3 regions of the Roseateles sp. P5_E8 genome follow, and region 2 is predicted to be linked to each of the others. Evidence: predicted binding sites of a transcription regulator. Region 2 holds the regulator's gene; each other region holds the start of a gene.

Region 1 (7,573 bases), on a different contig from region 2:
AGGGTGTGCTGAAGCTTCTGCCAGAAATTCTTGCGCTTGGCCATGTGCCGTCTCCACTGACGTTGGACACCCACCGGGCCGGGGCGCACGCGTGCGCGCCCACGCTCCAACCGGGCGGGTGCCAAGCGGGAGATCTTCCGCCGGTCGTGATAAATGACGCACCCCTACCGTCACCGGTAGGGGCGACAGCGGCCCCCCTCAGCTGGGGGGCAGCGCCCTGTCCGGCTCGGGGCGACTCCGATGTCGCGCGGGTAAACCCCATGCCACAACACAGGAAGTCGCATGCCTGCCTGCCCGGATACGCCTAGGCTGACGCCCCATGGACAAGGTCGAAGTCGTCGTCATCGGCGCGGGCGTCATCGGCCTCGCAGTCGCGCGTGCGCTGGCGCAGCGAGGGCGCGAGGTCGTCATCGTCGAAGCCGCCGGCGCCATCGGCACGGGCATCTCCTCACGCAACAGCGAGGTCATCCACGCCGGCCTCTATTACCCGGCCGGCAGCCTGAAGGCGCGGCTGTGCGTGCGCGGCAAGGCGCTGTTGTATGACTACTGCGCCGCACGCGGCATCGCGCACCAGCGCTGCGGCAAGCTGGTCGTCGCCACCCGGCCGGCCGACCTGGCCCGGCTGGAACAGCTCGCCGCGAGCGGCGCGGCCAACGGCGTCGACGACCTGCGCCTGCTGAGCCGGGCCGAGACGCTGGCACTGGAACCGGCGCTGCAGGCGGCAGGTGCGCTGCTGTCGCCCTCCAGCGGCATCATCGACAGCCATGGCCTGATGACGGCGCTGCTGGGTGACGCCGAAGCGGCCGGCGCGACGCTGGCACTGGCCAGCTCGGTCACGGGCGGTGAGCGCGACGGCGACGGCTGGCGCTTGGGCGTCGGCACCGATTTCGAAATAGGCGCGCACTGCGTCGTCAACGCGGCCGGGCTGTTTGCCGCGCAGGTGGCGCAGTCGCTCGGCACACCGGCACCCAGGCTGCGCTTTGCGCGCGGCCACTACTTCTCGCTGGCCGGCCGGGCGCCGTTCTCACGGCTGATCTACCCGCTACCGGTGGACGGCGGCCTGGGCGTGCACCTGACGCTGGACCTGGGTGGCCAGGCGCGCTTCGGGCCGGACGTGCAATGGCTGGCCGAGACGGATCCGGCCGCACTGCACTACGCCGTCGATCCGGCCTTGGCGCCGGCCTTCGAGGCCGAGGTGCGCGGTTACTGGCCCGCCCTGCCGGCGGGGGCGCTGCAGCCGGCCTACAGCGGCATCCGCCCCAAGCTGAGTGGCCCGGGCGAGGCCGCAGCGGACTTCCGCCTCGACGCCAGCCTGCCGGGCCTCGTGCAGCTGTTCGGCATCGAGTCGCCGGGGCTGACAGCGTCGATGGCACTGGCCGAGGAAGTGGCGGCGCTGATCAGGCCATCGTGCTGATCACGTGGGCCACAAAGCAGAACAGGCGCCGAAACGCCTGCCTGCACCGATTCATGCCGTCGCGGCCAGCGTCAATCTTTGCGGGGCCGACGCGCGGTGGACGTCGCCAGAACACTCAGCGCCAGGCCGACGAGCAACAGGCTTCCCGGCTCGGGCACCGTCGCTGCGGTCTGCGTGAATTGGATGCTGATGGAGTTGAGTTGGCCAACGTTGGCGGTCAGCTCCCGAACCAGCGTCACCGAGACGCTTTGCCCGACGCCCATCGAGCCGAGGTTCCACACCGGCAAGGTATCGGCGTCGTCGACGCCAAAGATCAAAAGGTCCGGCAGATCCGACAGCCCATATAGCAAGGCGGTGTCGTTGTTGTAGCCGGACAGCGTGGCATCCGCCGTCTTGAACACGGAGGTAGTGTCGTCCCACACGGCATCGATGCCATTGAGGCGCGGGCCGGTGTACCAAAGCTTGACGTCGTTCAACGCCGTGCCGGTCATGTTGGTGAGCTGGAACGTCGTCGACCACAGATTGAAGCCCGCGTTGGGCGACGCAACAACGGTCGGCCCTGCCGTCTGCTGCAACGACAGAAACGTTTCCAGATAGACCGGAGCGGCCTGCGCGACGGACGCTACCAGCAGCAGTGCCGTGGCCAACAGACGGGTACGAACAAAACTCAGCATGTTCATCACTCACCTCCAATCCAATGGTGCGCCGAGCCGAGCACGATCTGTGCCATTCGACTCATTTCATAGGAGGCCCGGCTGGGAGCCGCGAAGCACCGGTCAAGAAGGTGTAAAGAACCTCGACAAGCCGTGCTTACGGCGGGACTTTCACCCACAAGAATGCGCGCATGCCGGGCGCAAAAAGGGCGCTGCATCGGCAGCGCCCAGTCTCGACGGGGAGAGGTTCAGGCCTTGATGTCCAGCAGGGCGCCGGTGGTGTTGAGCTGCGTCTGCAGCACCTTCATGTTGGCGACGAAGGCGTAGGCGGCGGACTGCTGCTCGACGATCTCGTTGGCCGGATTGATCTCGCGCTCGGGCGCCTTGTCGACATTCGTCGGCTCGACGCTGGGGCGGGACTGGTTGCTGGCTGCGAGGTTGGCGATGTTGGACGCCGACGCGCGCAGGCGCTCGTTCGCGGACGAGATGCCAGACAGGGCGGTGGAGAGGGCGACGTTCATCGGGATTCAGTTCTCAGGCGCATGACCGCTACATCGGCCGGGCTGAAGCGAACTTTAGAACAATCGGCGAAAAACCCCGCATTTCCGGGGATCAGAGGACACGCAGCCGCGCAGTACGGCACGCATTACCGCGTGACTGCCGTGGAACCGGCTTTGCCGGGCCACTGGCAGTGCCCCCTTGAGGGGGCCGGCGCAGCCGGTAGGGGGTGGGCTGATTCAGCCCGCGAGTTCCTCGTAGCCGCCGGCGGAGACGAAGACACGCACGCTGTCGCCACCCGCCGCCTTGGCCTCGGTGCAGGCCAAGGCGCCAGCGCCGAGCACGGCGTCCACCGTCGCCAGCGTCGCGTGGATCTGCACGACCCCGAGCGACGCCTTCACGCGGGTGCGATGCATGCCCCAGCGCAGCCGGTAGGCGGCCACGGCGGAGCGGATCTTCTCGGCAATGATCTGGGCGTAGTGGTGGTCGCAGTCGGGCAGCAGGATGGCGAAATGGTCTTCCTCCAGCCGTGCCACCAGGTCGGAGGCCCGCACCTTGCCGATCAGCATCTGGCCCAGGCCGTAGAGGAAATGGTCGCCCACCTCGGGGCCCATGCCCTTGATGACCTCGCCGAAACGGTCCACGTCCAGCCACAGCACCGACACCGGTTCGTTGCGGCGGCTGCCGACGTGCTCGCCCAGGCGGCGTTCGAACTCGCGGCGGTTGGCCAGCTCGGTGACGGCGTCGTGCTTGGCCGTCCAGGTGGGCTGCAGGCGCTGGGCGCGGGCGGTCGTCACGTCTTCAAGGATCCAGAGCGCCTCGCCGGCCGGCGCGTCCCATTGCAGCGGCGTGGCTTGCAGGCGGCCCCAGAAGCGGTGGCCGTCGCGCTTCACGTATTCAATCTCCTCGTCCAGCGGCCGACCGGCGGCAAAGGCGGCGGTGGCACGCTCGTGCAGGGCGGTGTGGGCGAGGTCGGTGGTGTGGACGGAGCGCGTGCCCTGGCCGGCCAGGTCGCTGTCGTCGCCGAAACCAAACAGGTGGTTGAACTCGTCGCTGACGACCTCGAAGCGCTGGCCGGCGACAAAGGCGACGGCGGTGGGTGCCTTCACCAGCAAGGCTCGCAATCGGGCGGTGGTGGGATCGTCGGTCGGGGCGGGTGCGGCGCTGCTCATGGGAGTCTCCGGATCGGTCTTCTAGGCCCGACTATCGCAGGACTGCCGGCTTTCAGCCATGAGGCAGATCACGCCGTTAGAGTCCGTGCGATGCGCTTGCTCACGGTCTCCCTGCTTGCCCTGCTCGCCGGCCTCGCACAGGCTCAGCAGCTCGGTGAAATCCCTCAGGGCTTGCGCGAGACCACGCCGCGCTGGCATGCGCTCACCGGCGTCCGCCTGGTGCTCGCACCGGGCCAGGCGGTCGAGAACGGCACGCTGGTCATGAAGGATGGCGTCATCGTCGCCGCTGGTGGCCAAGTGAAGCCACCGGCGGGCGCGCGGGTCTGGCATCTGCCGGGGCGCACGGTCTACGCTGGCTTCATCGACGCGGCCAGCAGCCTGGGCCAGGGGCGCATCGACGTCTCAAAGGCCAAGGGGCTGACGCCCGGTCAGCGCTGGGTGCGCGCCGACTTCCACCAAGCCACGGCGCTGGACATCAAGCCCGACGATCTGCGCGCCGAGCGCGATCAGGGCTTCACCGCGGCGCTGTCGCTGCCGCCGACGGGTGCCGTGTTCCGCGGCCAGAGCGCGCTGATCAGCCTGCGCGAGGGCGGCGACGCGCGCAGCCTGGTGCTGGCGGCCGACGTGGCCCAGCATGTGGCGCACGAATACCTGGCGGTCGACTTCGAGAGTGGCGGCCGCGTCGGCGTCGTCAGCTACCCGACCTCGCTGATGGGCAGCGTCGCGCTGATGCGCCAGACCTGGCTGAACGTGCGCTGGGCCGCCGGCCCGCAGCCGTCGGGCGAGCGGCGCGAGTTCAACGCGGGGCTGGTCGCGCTGGCGCCGGCCGCAGGCGGCAAGCAACCCGTCGTGCACGAGGCGCTGGACGAGCAAGACCTGGCCCGCATCGCCAGGCTGCGCGACGAGTTCGGCTTGCAGGTGATCGCGCAGGGCACGGGCCACGAATACCGCCGGGTAGCGCAGTTGAAGGCGCTGGGCCTGCCCGTCATCCTGCCGCTGGCCTACCCGGCCGCGCCGGAGGTCGAGCAGCCCGAGAGCGCGCTCGACGTACCGCTGGACGTGCTGCAGCACTGGGCCGCAGCGCCGGCCAATGCGGCGGCGCTGCAGGCGGCGGGCGTCGAGTTCGCGATCTCGACGCAGGGGCTGAAGGACTTGCGCAAGGACTTCTGGCCGCGGCTGCGCCAGGCTGTGCAGCGCGGGCTCAAGCCCGAGGCCGCGCTGGCCGCGCTGACGACGACGCCGGCCAGGCTGCTCGGCCAGGGCCGCCTGGGCCAGCCCGCACCGGGGCAACTGGCCCATGTGGTGGTGGCGAGCGGCGACCTCTTCACCAACGATCAGGCCGAGGTCGAGATTGCCTTTGTCGACGGTCAGCCGCTGACGACCGAGGCCTGGGAGCGCTTCGATGCACGCGGCCGCTGGACCGTGAAGCCGGCCGGCGGCGCCGAGCAGACCTGGCAGATCGCCGGGACGCGCGCCAGGCCCACGCTGCTGGTGGATGGCCGCAGCTGCGATATGCAACAGCGCGGCCGCGAGCTGCTGTTGCGCTGGCCCTGCGAGGGCGGCACCAGCCTGCGGCTGGAGGGGCACGACGAGACGCTGGCCGGCGCGCTGACGCTGGGCGATGGCCGCACCCAGCCATGGACGGCGACGCGCGCCGCCGCCTTCGAGCCGCCCGCGGCCAGGCCGCCGATGGCTTGGGCGCCCTCGCCTGCCACCTTCCCTGCCGGCGTGTTTGGCCGCGTGGCGCCACCCGAGCGGCCGGCCGCAGTGCTGGTGCGCAATGCGACGGTCTGGACCAGCGCCGCCGCCGGCACGCTGGAAGCCAGCGACCTGCTGGTGCGCGACGGCCGCATCGCCGCCATCGGCAAGGGGCTGGCCGCACCTGCCGGCGCCGTCGTCATCGATGCGACTGGCAAGCACCTGACGCCCGGCCTCATCGACGCCCATTCGCACACCGCCATTCAGCGCGGCATCAACGAGCGGGCCCACTCGGTCACGGCGGAAGTGCGCGTGGCCGATGTGCTCGACCCGACCGACATCAGCCTCTACCGACAGCTCGCCGGCGGCGTGACCAGTGCCAACCTGCTGCACGGCTCGGCCAATGCCATCGGCGGGCAGAACCAGGTCATCAAGCTGCGCTGGGGGCAGGACGCCGAGGCGCTGAAGTTCGCAGGCGCCAGGCCGGGCATCAAGTTCGCGCTGGGCGAGAACGCCAAGCGCGCCAACTTCCCCGCCAGTGACAACGACCCGCGCTACCCGGCCACCCGCATGGGCGTCGAGCAGGTCATGCGCGACGCCTTGCTGGCCGCCCGGGCCTACCGCGAGCAGCGCAAGGCCGACCCGGGCACGCGCCGCGACCTGCAACTGGAGACCCTGGTCGAGCTGCTGGAGAAGAAGCGCGTCATCCACATCCACAGCTACCGCGCCGACGAGATCCTGATGTTCATCGCGCTGGCCAGGGAGTTCGGCCTGGAGGTGGCGACCTTCCAGCATGTGCTGGAGGCCTACAAGGTCGCGCCGGAGATCGCGGCCCTGGGCGCGGGTGCGTCGGGCTTCGCCGACTGGTGGGGCTACAAGCTGGAGGCGCAGGACGCCATTCCCTACAACGGCGCGATGACGCACAGGGCCGGGGTGCTGACCAGCTTCAACTCCGACAGTGACGAGCTGGCCCGCCACCTGAACACCGAGGCCGCCAAGGCGCTGCGTTATGGCGGCAAGGCCTGGGGCATGACCGAAGCCGAGGCGCTGAAGTTCGTCACCATCAACCCGGCCAGGCAACTGGGCATCGCCGGCCGCGTGGGTTCGCTGGAGGTAGGCAAGGATGCCGACTTCGTGGTCTGGAGCGGGCATCCGCTGTCCAGCGCCGCCAAGGCCGAGCAGACCTGGATAAACGGCAGCCGCTACTTCGACCGTGGCGAGGATGCGCAACTGCGCGTGCGCGACAACGCCGAGCGTGCCCGCCTGGTGGCGCTGGCCTTGCCCGAACGCACCAAGGCCACGGCGCCACCCGAGGGGCGACCGGCCACCCCGCTTGCCGCCGCGCTGGACCAGCTGCAGCTGCAACGCTGGCTGCACGAGATGAACCGAGATCGTCACAGCTATTTCAACGGCGACGCATGGCATGAATGCACGACGGAGGGGTTCTGACATGAAGCGCACCCTCTTCACCGCCCTGCTGGCCGCCGCTACCACCGCTCTCGCATCGCCCAACACGCCACCCCCGCCGCAACGTGAACCCCTGCTGCTGCGCAACGCCACGCTGCATCCGGTCAGCGGCCCCGTCATCGCCAACGGCAGCCTGCTGATCGAAGCCGGCAGGATCCGCGCGATCGGCGGCGCCAAGCTGGCCGCACCGGCTGGCGCCAGGACCGTGGACCTGGGCGGGCGCCACGTCTACCCCGGCATGGTGGCGGCCGACACCAGCCTGGGCCTGGCCGAGATCCGCTCGGTCAGCGCGACCTATGACACCAGCGAGACCGGCGCCGTCAACCCCAACGCCCGCGCGCTGGTCGCCTTCAACGCCGACAGCGAGCTGCTGCCCGTCACCCGCGGCGGCGGCGTGCTGGCCGCCTTGAGCGTGCCCGAGGCCGGCCGCACCGGGCTGATCGCCGGCACCTCGGCCCTGCTGCAACTGGAGGGTTGGAACTGGCAGGACATGGCCCTGGTGCCCGAGGTGGGCCTGCATGTCGTCGTGCCGCGTCTGCGCTTGAACGGCGCCCTCTTCCCGAGCCAGCCCGAGGCGCGGCTGGCCGAGATCCGGCGCTCCACGGAGGCCAGGCTCAAGATGCTGGACGACGCCTTCGACAACGCCCGCGCCTACGCGCTGGCCCGCGCCG
Region 2 (7,573 bases):
AGATCGCCGCGCGCTCCGGGCCGACGTGCAGCAGCACGGGCAGGTCGGGCGAATGCGTGTCCACGCTGGGGCGCTCGCCGGTGTGCTCGCGCAGTTGGTCGCAGATCGCGTCCTTGATGCGCAGCGTCGTGAAGTTCAGGCTCTTCAGCGGCGAGCGCTGCGCGATGGTGTCCACGCGGATGGTCTCGCGCGGCGTGATCCAGTCGCGCCAGTCGACGCGGCGGGCCAGCGTGTAGAGGTCTTCCTCGTGGCGGTAGGGGCCTTCGATCAGCTCGACCAGCACGCGCTGAGCGAGGCGGCTTTCGAGGTTGATGCGCAGCACGTCCTCGGCCGTGCCGATCAGGCCGCAGCCACCGCGCAGCGGCTCCACCTTGCTGCGCACACCGGGCGGCAGGAAGCGTTTGAGTTCCTCCTCCAGCAGGGGCTCGACGCCACCGGCGCAGGAAACGAAGAGGGAAAGTTTGTTGGGCAGGCTCACCGCGCGATTGTCGCTGGCCATAAACTGGACAGCGTTATCCCAACACTCAATGCGAGCCATGAAGCGAATCGTCCTGACCCTGGCCTTCCTGTTCAGCGCGCTTCAGGCGCAGGCGGCCGACCCGGTGCCGGCCTACCCTGCGCACACCATCCCCAACACGCTGCTGCGCGCCCTGCCCAAGAACGCCGATGGCCGCACGTATCAGCTGCACATTCATCTGCCGGCGTCATTTGCGAAGGAGCCCAAGCGCCGCTACCCGGTGCTCTACGTGACCGATGGTTACTGGGACTTCGCCACCATCGTGGCCTCGTACAACAACCTGAATTACGACAAGGTCGTGCCCGACTTCATCACGGTGGGCCTGGGCTATGCCGGCGACAACCTCGACTACGGCGAAATGCGCGGCTGGGAGCTGTCGCCGGTGCGTATGAACCCCCTGTCTTCCAGCAGCGGCAACGCTGACAAGTTCATCGCCTCGCTGGAGAAGGACATCTTCCCGCTGCTGGAGCGCGAGTACCGCGCCGACCCGGCCCAGCGCTACCTGGCCGGCAGCTCGCTCGGCGGGCTGTTCACGCTGCATGCGATGTATGCCAAGCCCGATCTCTTCAAGGGCTATATCGCCGCCAGCCCGGCCGTCGTCGCCGGCAACGACTGGATCATCGGCCAGGCCAAGGCCTATGCCGCGACGGGCAAGCCCATCAAGGCGCGGCTGTATGTCACCGGCGCCGAGAACGAATGGCCCGGGTTCCTCGCCGGCATCAAGCGCTACCAGGCGCTGCTGCCGGAGTTGAAGCACCCCGAGCTGGTCTATCAAAACCGCACCATCGATGGCGAGCGGCATGGGGGCACCAAGGCCGAGAGCTACACGCGCGGCATGCGCTTTGTGTTCGAGCCGCTGGCGCCGGAGACGGGGAAGTCGAAAGACTGACGTGAAGCAGTTCGCCCTCGCGCTGGCCCTCCTGTCCAGCGCGCCGCAAGTGCTGGCGGACCCGGCGCCCGGCTATCCGCCGCATGTCGTCCCGAACACGCAGCTGCGTGTGCTGCCGCCGACGGCGGATGGCCGGAGCTACCAGCTGCACATCCACCTGCCCGCGTCCTTCGCCAAGGAGCCCGCGCGGCGCTACCCAGTGCTCTACGTCACCGACGCCTACTGGGACTTCACGACCCACATCAACGCCTACAACAGCAAGGTCGCTGATCGCGTCGTGCCCGAGTTCATCATCGTGGGCCTGGGCTATGCGGGCCAGAACCTCGACTACGGCCAGCTGCGCATCGGCGACTTGTCGCCGGTAAAGCTCCCGCAGCCGGGCGACTCCGGCCACGCCGACAAGTTCCTGGCCACGCTGGAGCGCGACATCATCCCGCTGGTGGAGCGCGACTACCGCGGCGACCCGGCCCACCGCATGCTGGCCGGCAGCTCGCTCGGCGGTCTGTTCACGCTGTACGCGATGTACACGCGGCCGACGCTGTTCGAGGGCTATGTCGCGGCCAGCCCGGCGGTGAACGTCGACAACGACTGGCTCATTGGCCTCGCCAAGGCCTATGCCGCAACGGGCAAGCCCATCAAGGCACGTCTCTATGTGACCGGCGCCGAGTGGGAGTGGCCCGCCTACCTGGCCGGCATCAAGCGCTATCAGGCCCTGCTGCCCGAGTTGAAGCATCCCGGCCTGGTGTTCCAGAACCGCATCATCGACGGCGAGCGCCACGGCGGCACGAAGCCGGAAAGCTATGCGCGCGGCATGCGCTTCGTGTTCGAGCCGCTGGCGCCGGAGACGGGGCCATCCAAGGATTGAGGCCGGGCTACGGGTGTCAATTCAGCTTGGAGATGCTGCCACGTGCAGCACCAGGGAGGGGGCAGCCGCCTTTGAGGTCGATGGCTCGCGACTGCACCTCGTTTTCGTTCGACGTCGCGGTGGTGGCTTCAATCTGGAGAAGCCGCGCATCTTCCAGGCTGAACAGAAATGAAATGCCAACGGGCGCTGGCAGCCTCGGTGACTGAGCCGGCGTCTTGAACCGAATCGAGACGTAGTGGGGCAGCGTGCTCCGCTCGTGATACCAAGAGCCCGATAGCGAGACCGTCTTCCATGAGTCTGCGGGCAGGGTTTGGAGCACACAGCGTTCAATGACGGTCTGCTTCCCGCCGGAGATGAAGGTCACTTTCGTCGGCCTGCCGGACTCTTTGTCCGCGAACTCCATCTTCAAGCGCGTCAACGTGTACTGCGACGGAAGTTCCGGAATGCTGCCGTCAGAAGCCAGCGAGAGAATCCTGTCCTGGTGAGCGTTCGTCTGACTGCTCAGCATGCAGAACACCAGCAAGGCGAGGGTTTGGCTGAATCGCATGAGAGTGCCTACAGCGCCTTCCTCAAATTCGCCGGCGCGATCTTCATTCCTTCGCGGTATTTGGCCACCGTGCGCCGCGCGCACTGGATGCCTTGCTCTTCCAGCATCGCCGCGAGCGCGCTGTCGGACAGCGGCTTCTTGATGTCCTCGGCCGCGACGAACTGCTTGATGAGCGCGCGCACCGCCGTGCTGGACGCCTCGCCGCCGGCTTCCGTCGACAGCCCCGAGCCGAAGAAATACTTCAGCTCGAAGGTGCCCCAGCTGGTGGCCATGTACTTGGCCGTCGTCACGCGCGAGATGGTGGATTCGTGCAGGCCCAGTTCGTCGGCGATCTCGCGCAGCACCAGCGGCTTCATGGCCAGCTCGCCGTGCGTGAAGAAGCCGCGCTGGCGCTCGACGATGGCCTGGCTGACGCGCAGGATGGTGTCGAAGCGCTGCTGGATGTTCTTGATGAACCAGCGCGCCTCCTGTAGCTGCCCGCCCAGCGGCGAGTTGCTGATGCCGCCGCGCGTGGCGCGCAGCGCGTTGGCGTAGAGCTCGTTGATGCGCAGCTTGGGCGCCACCTCGGGGTTGAGCATGACGCGGAATTCGCGGCCCACCTTGCGCACGATGACGTCGGGGACGATGGCTGCAGCGGCGCCACGCGCAAAGCGGCGGCCGGGCTTGGGTTCGAGCCGGGTGATGAGCCCCTGCGCCTCGCGCAGGATGTGTTCGTCCGCGCCGGTTTCGGCCATCAGGCGGCGCATGTCGCGGCGGGCCAGCAGCTCCAAATGACCCTTGCAGATCAGGATGGCGACGACCTGGGCGGGGCACTTGGGGCAGGCGCGCAATTGCAGCACCAGGCATTCGGACAGGTCGCGCGCGGCAATGCCGGCCGGGTCCAGGCTTTGCAGCAGGCGCAGGGCGATGCGCAGGTGGTCCAGCAGTTCCTCGCGCGTCTCTTCGTCCTCGGCCAGGGAGGCGGCGATCTCGTCGAGCGTGTCTTCGAGATAACCATCCTCGTTGAGCGACTCGATGAGGATCTGCAGCGCGGCGCGGTCCTCGGGGGAGAGGTGGTGGCCGGCGAGTTGCTGGGTGAGATGCTCGGCCAGCGTGGCTTCGGCGAACTCCTGGCTCTCGCGCTCGCCGTCGTCGTCGCCGCTGGCGCCGGAGCTGTTGCTGGGCAGCTCGCGGATGCCGTCGAAGTCGTCGCGCTCGGTGCCGTTCTCCCAGTCCTCGCGCTCGGTACCGCCGAATTCCTCGGCGGTCAGCTCGGGGGCGTCGCCGCTTTCCGACTCGCCGGCCGAAGCCTCGGTGCCGCTCTCGGCCGGCGCGTTCGAGGCCAGCTCGGGGGCGCTGACGGTGAACTCCTCCTCGGTGTCCAGCAGCGGGTTGGTGGCCAGCATCTGCTCGACTTCCTGGTTCAGCTCCAGCGTCGACAGCTGCAGCAGCCGGATGGATTGCTGCAGCTGGGGCGTCAGCGCGAGATGCTGACTGAGGCGGACCTGGAGGGTCTGCTTCATCCCAGAGTTCCTTGCGGGCCGAGCGCCGGGCCGCTCCCAAGCCGGCCCGCGCTGGCGATGTGCTTGCCGCTCAATGCGGCAAGCATCGCCGTCCCCTCGGGGGACCGACCAGACGCGCTCGCGTTCAGCGACGCGAGGATGGGCGAGGGGTTGTCCATCTCTACATGCGGAAGTTTTCGCCGAGATAGACCTTGCGCACGTCGGCGTTGGCCACGATCTCGTCGGGCGTGCCTTCGGCGAGCACGGCGCCCTCGCTGATGATGTAGGCGCGGTCGCAGATGCCCAGCGTCTCGCGGACGTTGTGGTCCGTGATCAGCACGCCGATGCCGCGGCTCTTCAGGAAACCGATGATGCGCTGGATCTCCAGCACGGCGATGGGGTCGACGCCGGCAAAGGGCTCGTCCAGCAGGATGAAGCGCGGTTGCGTGGCCAGGGCGCGGGCGATCTCGACGCGGCGGCGCTCGCCGCCCGACAGGGCCGGCGCCGGGCTGTCGCGCAGGCCGTCGATGGAGAGGTCGTGCAGCAGGCCGTTGAGCAGCTCGTCGATGCGCGCCTTGCCCAGGGACCGGCCCTTGGCGTCCTGCTGCAGCTCCAGCACGGCGCGGATGTTCTGCGCGACGGTGAGCTTGCGGAAGATGGACGCTTCCTGCGGCAGATAGCTCAGGCCCAGGCGGGCGCGTGAGTGGATGGGCAGGCGCTGCACCTCGGCGCCGTCGATGCGGATGATGCCGGCGTCCGAGCGGACGAGGCCGACGATCATGTAGAAGCTGGTCGTCTTGCCGGCGCCATTGGGGCCGAGCAGGCCGACCACCTCGCCGCAGTCGACTCGCACATGGACGTTCTTGACGACCTTGCGCACGCCATAGGTCTTGGCCAGACCCTCGGCTTCGAGGCGGCTGCCGCAGGCCGTTGGCTGGACGCCGGCGGCCGGGGATTCAAGCGTGACGGACGCGTCGCCCATCACGAAGGCTTGCCTGGCTGCAGCGTCGTCGACGGCTTCAGTGGCAAGGCTGCCGGCGGCGCCGAGGCGGCGTCCTCGGCCGGCTGCGGGCGCGGCATCATGACGATGCGCGTGCGGCCGTTCGAGTTGGGCGAGGCGCTGCCGCCTTCCAGCGTGAAGACCTCGGTGCGGCTGTTGTAGACGATGACGGCGCCCGTCACCTCGTTGGCAATCGCCGCGCCGCGCATGCTGCGCACATTGGCGTTGCCGATGAAGCGCACGTTCTCGGTGCGGGTGTCGTATTCGAGCTGATCGGCCACACCCTCGATGGCTTCGCCAGGGACGTCGCGCGCCTGGCGAAAGCTGACCGGCTTGCCGGCGGTGCCGCTCGCATAGGCCTGAACGTAGCCATCGCGAGTTTCGCGCACGTCCACCTTCTCGGCGCGCAGCATCAGGCTTCCTTGGGTGATGATGACGTTGCCTTCCAGCTCTGTGCGCTGGTTGACGCCGTCTACGATGCCCCGCTTGTCCTGCGTAAAGACCATCGGCTTCAGGCGGTCGCCCTTCTCTGCGAGGGCGGCAGTGGCGGTCAGCGCAGCGAGGAGGAGAAGGAGTCGCGAAGACATGGCGGCACGGAAGTTGCAGGCCATTCTATGGGCGCGATACCGCCCTCAGCCTTTCTCTCGTGACAACTTGATCAGGAAATCCGCGACGGCTAGGGCCTGCTGGCCCAGGGCGGTTTCGCTTTGGTTGGCGTTGGCGCCCATGCCGGGGCCGGTGCGGAAACGCCCGCCGATGACGAGGGCGGGCACCTGGTCGGCGCCGCTCAGCTCGGCCAGCTTCTGCCCTTGCGCCAGCCTGGACTGCACGCCGAAGGAGGCGAAGGCCGCCTTGAACTTGGCGGCGTCCACGCCCAGCTTGCCGACCAGGGCGGTGATGGCCGCCTCGTCATTGGCATCCACGCCCTGGCGGTGGAAGGCATTGAAGATGCCAGCGTGCACCGCCGACGTCAGCGCGCCCATGGCCTCCAGCGCGTAATACGTGCGCGCATGCAGCTTGAGCATGGCCTGCTGGCCCACCGGCACACGGCGAAAGCTCACATCCGCCGGCAGCTGGTGCACCCAGGCCTCCAGCAGCGGGTCGAAGGCGAAGCAGTGCGGGCACTTGTAAAAGAAGAACTCGATGACCTCGATCTTGCCCGGCGCGCCCGGCAGGCGCTGCGCCAGGCGGGCGTAGTGCCGGCCCTCGACGGGCGCGCCCTGGGCCCAGGCAGCCGGCGCCAGGCTGGTGGCGGCGAGAGCGAGAGTGGCGTGGCGACGCTTCATGCCTTGCGCCGCACTCGCTGGATCAGGAAGTCGGCGTACTGCAGCGCGCGCTGGCCGAGCTCATGCTCGGGCAGGCGCTGGCCCACGCCGGCCATGCTGGGCGAGGTCAGGAAGCGGCCACCGATGCCGATGCTGGGCACGCCGTCGATGTTGTAGGCCTCGGACAGCTTCTCGGCCTGGGTGGCCTTGGTCTGCACGCCGAAGGAGTTGTAGGCGTCCTGGTACTTGACCGGGTCCACGCCCAGGGCGCTGAGGAACTTGGCCTGGCTCTTGGCGTCTTCCAACGCCTGGCCCTGCTCGTGCATGGCCTTGAAGATGGCGGGGCGGGTGGCGGCTTCCTTGCCCATGCTCTCCAGCGTGTAGAACATGCGCTGGTGGATCTTGACGTTGGCGCGGAAGGCCACATGCACCTTGCGGAAGGTGACGTCGGCGGCCAATTGCCTGGACCAGGCCTCGATCAGGGGCTCGAAGGCGTAGCAGTGCGGGCAGCCGTACCAGAAGAACTCCACCACCTCGATCTTGCCTGGCGGCGTGGCCAGGGGCCTGTCCAGTGCGGTGTACTGGCGGCCTTCAATCGGACCGCCCTGGGCAAAGGCGGAGCCGGCGGCAGCCGCGAGCGGCGTGGTGGCGAGCAGGGCGGAGAAATCGCGGCGCTTCATGACGTCAGGTGTCCTTGGCTTGGAGTTCAGCGTTGTACACGAACGAGATTGGCCTCGAAACCGGCCCCCTCGATCTTGCGCTGGAGGTCTTCGGCGGCCTCGCGGGTATCAACGGGCCCGAGGCGCACGCGGTAGACAGTGCGGCCGTTTTGTTCGCGCTCCATCAGCTTGGCCGTGAAGCCCTGGATGGCCAGCTTGGCCTTCTGGGCTTCGGCCTCCTCGGGCCGGGTGAAGGCGCCGGCCTGCACGAAGTAGATGTAGGCGTCGGCACCCGCCGCGGCTGCCGGGGCGGTAGCTGAGGCGGCGGCCTCGGCCTTGGGCGCGACGGG
Region 3 (7,573 bases), on a different contig from region 2:
CCAGCCCTTCCCTGCGGGTCGGACAGGGCGCCTGCCCCGCAGCGACAACCGCATCAGGCCGCGTAGTCAAACGCGCCGTCGGCACCGGCGCACGGCCAGGTTGTCGGTTGCAGGCGAGTCTGTCAGCGGGCCTGGGGCACGCTGCTCCCAGGGTCGCGTATCAACAAGGATTGCTTGATGAACCCCAACGCTTCCCAGCGGGGCGCACCTTGCCGTTTGACGTGATGCGCCGCTCGATGTTTGAGCAAGTGTGCTTGCCCCAAGGCTCTGCGCATTGATTCGCGACACCTCCGCAAGGCCTCGATGCCATGTGCGAATAGCGGGCTAAGCCGGGACACGGGTACGCGCACTTGCTCCGTGTCCCCCGGGCCGCTGCGCGGCCCTCCTCCTTTACCTACGCAAGTGCGCGCACCCGCATCCCGGCATCTCCACCGAAGGTCGCCCGCGACGAAGAAGCCCAATACAACGCGAAGCAGGAGAGCGGCCTAGGCCAAGTCACAAGTCAAACATCCAGCCCCAGCTCTTGAATCTTCCGCGTGATCGTGTTGCGCCCGATGCCGAGCTTCTGCGCGGCCTCGATACGGCGGCCGCGGGTGATGTCGAGGGCGGTCAGGATGAGCTGGGCCTCGAAGCGCTTGGTCAGCGCGTCCCACACGTCGGGCTCGCCGGCCAGCAGGCGGGTGCGGGCGTCGGCGGCCATGTCGGCCAGCCAGCCTTCGCCGCTGCTGGTGCTGGCCGGTGCGGCGGCGACCGGCGCGGCGGCGGTGGCCACGGTGGGCAGCGCGTGGGTCACCTGGCCGGGCGACGGCGCGGCGACATAGCCGGGCTGAATCTCGTCGGGCAGGTCCTTCGGCTCGACGGTCTGGCTGGGCGCCATGACGCTGAGCCAGTGGCAGATGTTCTCCAGCTGGCGCACGTTGCCGGGGAACTCGAAGTTGGTCAGCACGACCAGTGCCGCATCTGACAGGCGCTTGGGCTCGACGCCCAGCTCGGTCGCGCTGCGTTGCAGGAAGTGCCGGGCCAGCGAGGCGATGTCCTCCTTGCGCTCGCGCAGCGGCGGCAGGCGCAGCCGGATGACGTTGAGGCGGTGGAACAAGTCCTCGCGGAACACGCCCTGGCGCACGCGCTCTTCCAGGTTCTGGTGGGTGGCGGCGATGACGCGCACATTGCTGCGCATCGGGCTGTGGCCACCGACGCGGTAGAACTGGCCGTCGGACAGCACGCGCAGCAGCCGCGTCTGCAGCTCGAAGGGCATGTCGCCGATTTCATCCAGGAAGAGCGTGCCGCCGTCGGCCTGCTCGAAGCGGCCTCGCCGCGAGGCCTGCGCGCCGGTGAAGGCGCCGCGCTCGTGGCCGAAGAGTTCGCTCTCCAGCAGGTCCTTCGGAATCGCCGCCGTGTTGATCGCCACGAACGGGCCTTCGCCGCGCGGGCTGTGCTTGTGCAGCGCGCGCGCCACCAGCTCCTTGCCCGAGCCGCTCTCGCCCGTGATCATCACGGTGACGTTGCTCTGTGATAACCGGCCAATCGCGCGGAACACGTCCTGCATGGCCGGCGCCTGGCCCAGCATCTCGGGCACTTGCGCGGAGGCTTCCTGCTCGCCAGCCTCACGCTGGCTTTCTTCCTGGGCGCGGCGGATCAGCTCGACGGCACGGGGCAGGTCGAAGGGCTTGGGCAGGTACTCAAACGCCCCGCCCTGGAAGGCCGACACGGCGCTGTCCAGGTCGGAGTAGGCGGTCATGATGATGACCGGCAGCGCCGGCAGGCGCGCCTTGACCTTGGCCAGCAGCTCCAGGCCCGAGCCGCCGGGCATGCGGATGTCGGACACCAGCACCTGCGGTGAATCGTCCTCCAGCGCGGCGAGCATGTCGCGCGCATTGCTGAAGCTGCGCACCGGCAGCCCCTCGCGGGCCAGGGCCTTCTCGAGCACGAAGCGGATCGAGTGGTCGTCGTCAACAACCCAGATGGATTTCATGAGGTTCCTCGGCCGCGCCACTCACCTTGTGAGTTAGGGCAACGGCAGCGTGATTCGGAAATTCGTCAGGCCCGGCTCGCTTTCACAATCGATCATGCCCTGGTGTTGCTGCGCAATCGTCTGTGCAAGCGTGAGTCCGAGGCCCGAGCCGCCGTCCCGCCCCGAGACCAGGGGGAAGAAGATGCGATCCCGGATCTCGGCGGGGACGCCGGGACCGTTGTCCTCAATATGCAATTCCAGTGCCAAGCGCCAGCGCTGCTTGCCAACGGTTACTTGCCGGGCGACCCGCGTGCGCAGCACGATCTGCGCGTCGCCCGCAGCAATGCGCGCGCCGAGCACCTGGGCGGCGTTCTGCACGATGTTCAGCGTCATCTGGATCAGCTGCTCGCGGTCACCGCGGAAGTCGGGCAGCGAGGTGTCGTAGTCGCGCGCGACGTCCAGGCCCTTGGGATGTTCGATGAGCACCAGCGCCCGGACCCGCTCGCAGATTTCGTGGATGTTGACGTCGCCGACGACCTGCGCCTTGCGATGCGGTGCGAGCAGGCGGTCCACCAGGCTTTGCAGCCGGTCCACCTCGTGGACGATGACCTGCGTGTATTCGGTCAGCTCAGGGTCACCCTCCTGCAGCTCCAGCGCCAGCAACTGGGCCGCGCCGCGGATGCCACCGAGCGGGTTCTTGATCTCGTGGGCGAGGTTGCGGGTCAGCTCCTTGGTGGCCTGCACCTGGTCGAGGTTGCGCTCGTCGCGGTCCTGGCGGGCCAGCTGGGCGATCTCGATGAGCTCGACGAGCACACGCGGCCCGCCGTCGTCGGCCGGGTCCATCTGGGACACGATGACATGCACGGGCAGGCCGTCTTCGTGGGCCCAGGCGCCCCGGCGCAGCACGGCGTCGAAGCGGCTGCTGGAGTAGTGGTTGGCGGCCACGCCGCCCAGCGTCTCGACCAGGCGCTGGGAGTCGTCGAACCAGTCGGGCAACTGCGATTTCTGCACGGCGCGGCGCGACAGCCGCATGGCGTTCTCGAAGGCGGCGTTGGCAAACAGGCATTCGCCGTCGGCACTGACGACAACGACCATGGTCGCAAGCAGGTCCAGGCCGGAGAACTCGGCCGGCAACAGGGAGGTATCAGTCATGGCGCTTGGGAACTCCCGCAGCGCCGTGCGCCTCAGGAGGGAAGTTTGGCGATCTCTCGCTTGAGGGCCTGGACGTCGGCCTCGTGGCGGCCGATGTTGTCCTTGAGCTCGGCCATGCGGTCGAGGTACTTCTGGTAGTTGCGCTCGTCACCGCGGCGCTCCTGGCCGGCAGCGAACTCGCGCTGCGCGTTGCCCAGGCGTTCCTCGGCCTGGCGCAACTCGTTCTGCAGCACGCGGCGGCGCTCGTCGTCGCGCACCCGCTGCTGGCCGGCCTCGACGCGGCTCTCAGCACCACGCGACTCCGCAGACGCCGACGCCGCCGCGCCCGTGCGCGGCCTGGGCGACTGCACGACGGTGATGGGCGTGCCCTCGATGGTCCGGCAACCCTTCTCGTGCGCTTCCTTGGCGGACAGCGCGTCGGTGTAGAGCACCGGCGGTCCGGGGCAGCGGTAGACCGTGCCCTGCGCCTGCGCGCCCAGGCTGGCCAGGACGAACAACGGTGCCAGCAGTCGATTCAGCATGGCCGGATTGTGAATCAGACACGGCCATGAAAAAGGGGCCGCAGCAGCGGCCCCCTTTGCTGGGGATGACCAAGGCAGCGTTGAGGCTGCCCATGGCAATCACAGCGCGTAGTACATGTCGAACTCGACCGGGTGAGTGGCCATGCGGAAGCGCGTCACTTCCTGCATCTTCAGGTCGATGTAGGCGTCGATGTAGCTGTCGGTGAACACGCCACCCTTGGTCAGGAAGGCACGGTCCTTGTCCAGATAGTCCAGGGCCTGGTCCAGGCTGTGGCAGACGGTCGGGATCTTCGCGTCTTCTTCCGGCGGCAGGTGGTACAGGTCCTTCGTGGCGGCTTCGCCCGGATGGATCTTGTTTTCCACGCCGTCCAGACCCGCCATCAGCAGTGCGGCGAAGCACAGATAGGGGTTGGCGGAAGGATCCGGGAAGCGCGCTTCGACGCGGCGGCCCTTGGGGTTGGCCACGTAGGGGATGCGGATCGAGGCCGAGCGGTTCTTGGCCGAGTAGGCCAGCTTGACCGGGGCTTCGAAACCAGGCACCAGACGCTTGTACGAGTTCGTACCCGGGTTGGTGATGGCGTTCAGCGCGCGGGCGTGCTTGATGATGCCGCCGATGTAGTACAGCGCGAAGTCGCTCAGGCCGGCATAGCCGTCGCCGGCGAACAGGTTCTTGCCGTCCTTCCAGACCGACTGGTGAACGTGCATGCCGGAGCCGTTGTCGCCAACCAGGGGCTTGGGCATGAAGGTCGCGGTCTTGCCGTAGGCATGGGCGACGTTGGCGACGATGTACTTCTGCAGCTGCGTCCAGTCAGCGCGCTCGACCAGCGAGCTGAAGCGCGTGCCGATTTCCATCTGGCCGGCGTTCGCCACTTCGTGGTGGTGAACTTCGACGGGGATGCCGCACTGCTCGAGGATCAGGCACATCTCCGAGCGCATGTCCTGGCCGCTGTCGACCGGGGGAACGGGGAAGTAGCCACCCTTGACGGTGGGGCGGTAGCCGCTGTTGCCGTGCTCGTATTCCTTGGAGGAATTCCAGGCGCCTTCTTCCGATTCGATCTTGAAGAACGAGCCGGCCATGTCGTTGCCCCAGCGCACGCTGTCGAACACGAAGAATTCGGGTTCCGGGCCGAAGTAGGCGGTGTCGCCCAGGCCGCTGCTCTTGAGGTAGGCCTCGGCGCGCTTGGCCAGCGAACGCGGGTCGCGCTCATAGGCCTTGCCATCGGTCGGGTCGATGACGTCGCAGGTCAGGATCAGCGTCGGCTCTTCGAAGAAGGGGTCGATGTTGGCGGTGTTGGGATCGGGGATGAGAAGCATGTCCGATGCTTCGATGCCCTTCCAGCCGGCGATCGAGGAGCCGTCGAAGGCATGGCCCGACGTGAACTTGTCTTCATCGAAATGGGACACCGGCACGGTGACGTGCTGTTCCTTGCCACGGGTATCAGTGAAGCGGAAGTCGACGAACTTGACTTCGTTTTCCTTCACAAGGGTCATCACATCGGCGACGGTCTTGGCCATCAATTGCTCCTACGGGATCGAGGGGGTTGGTTTGCCGCTGCGAACACACATGCACTCGCAGCCACGGGGGAAAGCAAAGCAGTTTGCATGCCACTGCACCGACATGGGTTGCGGCTTGGCTGCTCTCAACATTATCGTTGGGGGTTGGTTACCGCTGGAGTTCTATCGCACCAGCTCTGTGCTTATTGACGCACCAAATTGGACAACGCCCCGTTTGAGTGCATCGTAGGCCGGGTCGAGCTGGTCGGCCTCGCCTTTGACGCCCAGCTCGATGCAACGCCCCCATTGCGGGTGGTCGACGCTCGGCAGGCTGAACACCTTGATGCCGGCGAACTCAGCCTCGACGGCTTCCATCAGCGGCGTGAGGCTGGCCTCCATCGCGCCCTGCACGATCAGCGAGCGTTCGATGACGCCGAGCTTGCGGTGCAGCTGCGGGAAGCGGTCCAGCACCCAGGCCATCATCGGATGGGCCATCACCGGGAAGCCCGGCACGAAGTGCACGTTGCCGACGAAGAAGCCCGGGATCTTGTTGAAGGGGTTGGGGATGATGCCCGCGCCTTCGGGGAAGACGCCCATCTCGAAGCGGCGCAGGCTGTCGGGCTCATCGGGTGTGATCGCCTTGCCTTGCTCGGCCGCCATTTGCTGGATGCGCTGCCAGATCAGCTCGCGCGCCTCGGGGTGCAGCGCGAGCGGCCGGCCCAAGGCGGCGGCGGCGGACTGGCGGGTGTGGTCATCCGGCGTGGCACCAATACCGCCGCAGCTGACGATCAGGTCGCCACTGGCAAAAGCTTCGCTCAGCTTGGCCGTCAACAGCTCGCGGTCGTCACCCAGGTACTGGGCCCAGGCGAGCTGCATGCCGCGCTCGGACAGCAGTTCGATGAACCTGGCCAGATGCGAGTCACGGCGCTTGCCGGACAGGATCTCGTCGCCAATGATGATCAGGCCGACTTGCATGGTTTCAGGCGTCCAGCAGAACTTCGGAGATGACGGCCGGCTCGTTGGCCCGCCGCGCCTGCAGGGCCGCGAGCGCGTAGTGCGTGAACCAGGCCGTCGAGAAGGCAAACACCAGCGTGTAGAGCCAGATGGCCAGCAGCACGAGGAAGGGCGCCAAGATGACCGCCATCGCGCTGAAGGCCCAGATCAACGAGGGCGCCGCGCCGAGGTAGCCGCAGATGACACCCATGGCCAGCATGGGCGTACGGTGCTCCTTCAGCAGCGCGCGGCGCTCCTCGGCGGAGGCATGTTCGGCCAGCACGTCGAAGCCGAAGACGCGGTAGGTCAGCCAGCCCCAGATCAGCGGCGGCAGCACCATCACCAGCGGCGGGATCAGCCACAGCGGTATCGACAACAGGATGAGTACCAGGGCCAGTAGCGTGGCGCCCAGCGAGGCCGCAACGCTCTGCGCCAGCGTGCCGCCGCGCTTCTTCTCCAGCAGCGGAAAGCGCCGCTCGGCGACAAGACGCACGATGGCGGGCGTCATGCACAGCGCCACCAGCAGAAAGCTCAGCAGGATGACGACGGGCAGCACGCCAGCCAGCACGACGATGGCCGCCAGCGCACTGCGGAAGGCCTGCAGGCCGTAGGAGTCCAGCCAGTGCAGCAGGCTCTCGATGAGCTTCCAGCTCTCCAGCGTGGCGCGCACGCTGGCGATGGACCCTTCCCAGAAGAAGAACATGAAGCTGAATACCAGCACGCCGCAGATGAGCAGCGGCAGCAGCGACAGGCCGATCACGCGCGGGTGCAGGCAGTAGGCGGCGGCGCGCCAGAAGGAGTCGGCGAGACCTTGCATCAGTTGGCCTTTCGGTAGGACGTGGCGAGGCGCACCAACCCCAGCCACTGCTGGCGCCAGAAGCCCTCGCCGTAGTCGCGGCCGCCCTCGTCGGGCAGTTGGTCGCGCACGCCGGTGGGGTCGAAGCGGTTGTCGAAGCAATGGGTGCGGAACAGCAGGTCCCAGACCGGCAGCAGCACGCCGAAGTTGTGGCCGCCCAGCGTGCCGCGGCCGCCGGATTCATGGCCGATGCCGATGCTGTGGTGCAGGCGGTGAAAGCGCGGGCTGACCAGCAGCCGCTCGCCGATCAGGCCGAAGCTGATGCGCGCATTCGCATGCTGCAGGCTCTCGTGCAGCTGCGTGATGACGGTGATGGCGACGAACTGCCCCGGCTCCACGCCGATGAAGCGAGCCAGCAGCGCGAAGGCAGTGCCCATGATCACGTCGTCCAGCAGATGGCTGCGGTTGTCGCTCCACATCGTCATCTGGCGCTGGCTGTGGTGCAGGCTGTGCAAGGCCCACCACCAGTTGAACTGGTGCTGGGCGCGGTGCAGCCAGTAGCCGACAAAGTCGAAGACAACCAGATAGAGCAGCAGGCTGACCCAGCCGATATCGGTCACGCCAGGCCACAGGCCATCGAGCTGCCAGGTCGACAGGCCGGCCAGG

The links. The regulator sigma-54, encoded in region 2, starts transcription at its own class of promoters, with help from an activator protein. The targets are predictions, from matches to a motif close to TGGCANGNAANCTGCTTT.
Region 1: a site for sigma-54 is predicted at 2,126-2,143, ahead of ACXRVZ_RS13825 (PEP-CTERM sorting domain-containing protein). Genes of this name have one in related genera too.
Region 3: a site for sigma-54 is predicted at 5,215-5,232, ahead of glnA (type I glutamate--ammonia ligase). Genes of this name have one in related genera too.

What each region holds. Positions count from the first base shown of each region.
Region 1 is NZ_JBGCUM010000020.1:42,589-50,161, forward strand. Features, by position in the region: partial or broken gene ACXRVZ_RS13815 (Ig-like domain-containing protein) at 1-44, opposite strand, end outside; gene ACXRVZ_RS13820 (NAD(P)/FAD-dependent oxidoreductase) at 320-1,414, shown strand; gene ACXRVZ_RS13825 (PEP-CTERM sorting domain-containing protein) at 1,486-2,094, opposite strand; gene ACXRVZ_RS13830 (hypothetical protein) at 2,316-2,588, opposite strand; gene ACXRVZ_RS13835 (GGDEF domain-containing protein) at 2,805-3,737, opposite strand; gene ACXRVZ_RS13840 (amidohydrolase family protein) at 3,828-6,884, shown strand; gene ACXRVZ_RS13845 (amidohydrolase family protein) at 6,886-7,573, shown strand, end outside.
Region 2 is NZ_JBGCUM010000079.1:2,947-10,519, forward strand. Features, by position in the region: gene ACXRVZ_RS25585 (THUMP domain-containing class I SAM-dependent RNA methyltransferase) at 1-499, opposite strand, end outside; gene ACXRVZ_RS25590 (alpha/beta hydrolase) at 537-1,406, shown strand; gene ACXRVZ_RS25595 (alpha/beta hydrolase) at 1,408-2,271, shown strand; gene ACXRVZ_RS25600 (hypothetical protein) at 2,288-2,818, opposite strand; gene ACXRVZ_RS25605 (RNA polymerase factor sigma-54) at 2,827-4,320, opposite strand; gene lptB (LPS export ABC transporter ATP-binding protein) at 4,481-5,281, opposite strand; gene lptA (lipopolysaccharide transport periplasmic protein LptA) at 5,281-5,886, opposite strand; gene ACXRVZ_RS25620 (thiol:disulfide interchange protein DsbA/DsbL) at 5,932-6,585, opposite strand; gene ACXRVZ_RS25625 (thiol:disulfide interchange protein DsbA/DsbL) at 6,582-7,244, opposite strand; gene ACXRVZ_RS25630 (SPOR domain-containing protein) at 7,271-7,573, opposite strand, start outside.
Region 3 is NZ_JBGCUM010000001.1:239,639-247,211, forward strand. Features, by position in the region: gene ntrC (nitrogen regulation protein NR(I)) at 503-1,972, opposite strand; gene glnL (nitrogen regulation protein NR(II)) at 2,006-3,103, opposite strand; gene ACXRVZ_RS01120 (hypothetical protein) at 3,136-3,624, opposite strand; gene glnA (type I glutamate--ammonia ligase) at 3,724-5,139, opposite strand; gene ACXRVZ_RS01130 (competence/damage-inducible protein A) at 5,302-6,093, opposite strand; gene ACXRVZ_RS01135 (EI24 domain-containing protein) at 6,098-6,928, opposite strand; gene ACXRVZ_RS01140 (sterol desaturase family protein) at 6,928-7,573, opposite strand, start outside.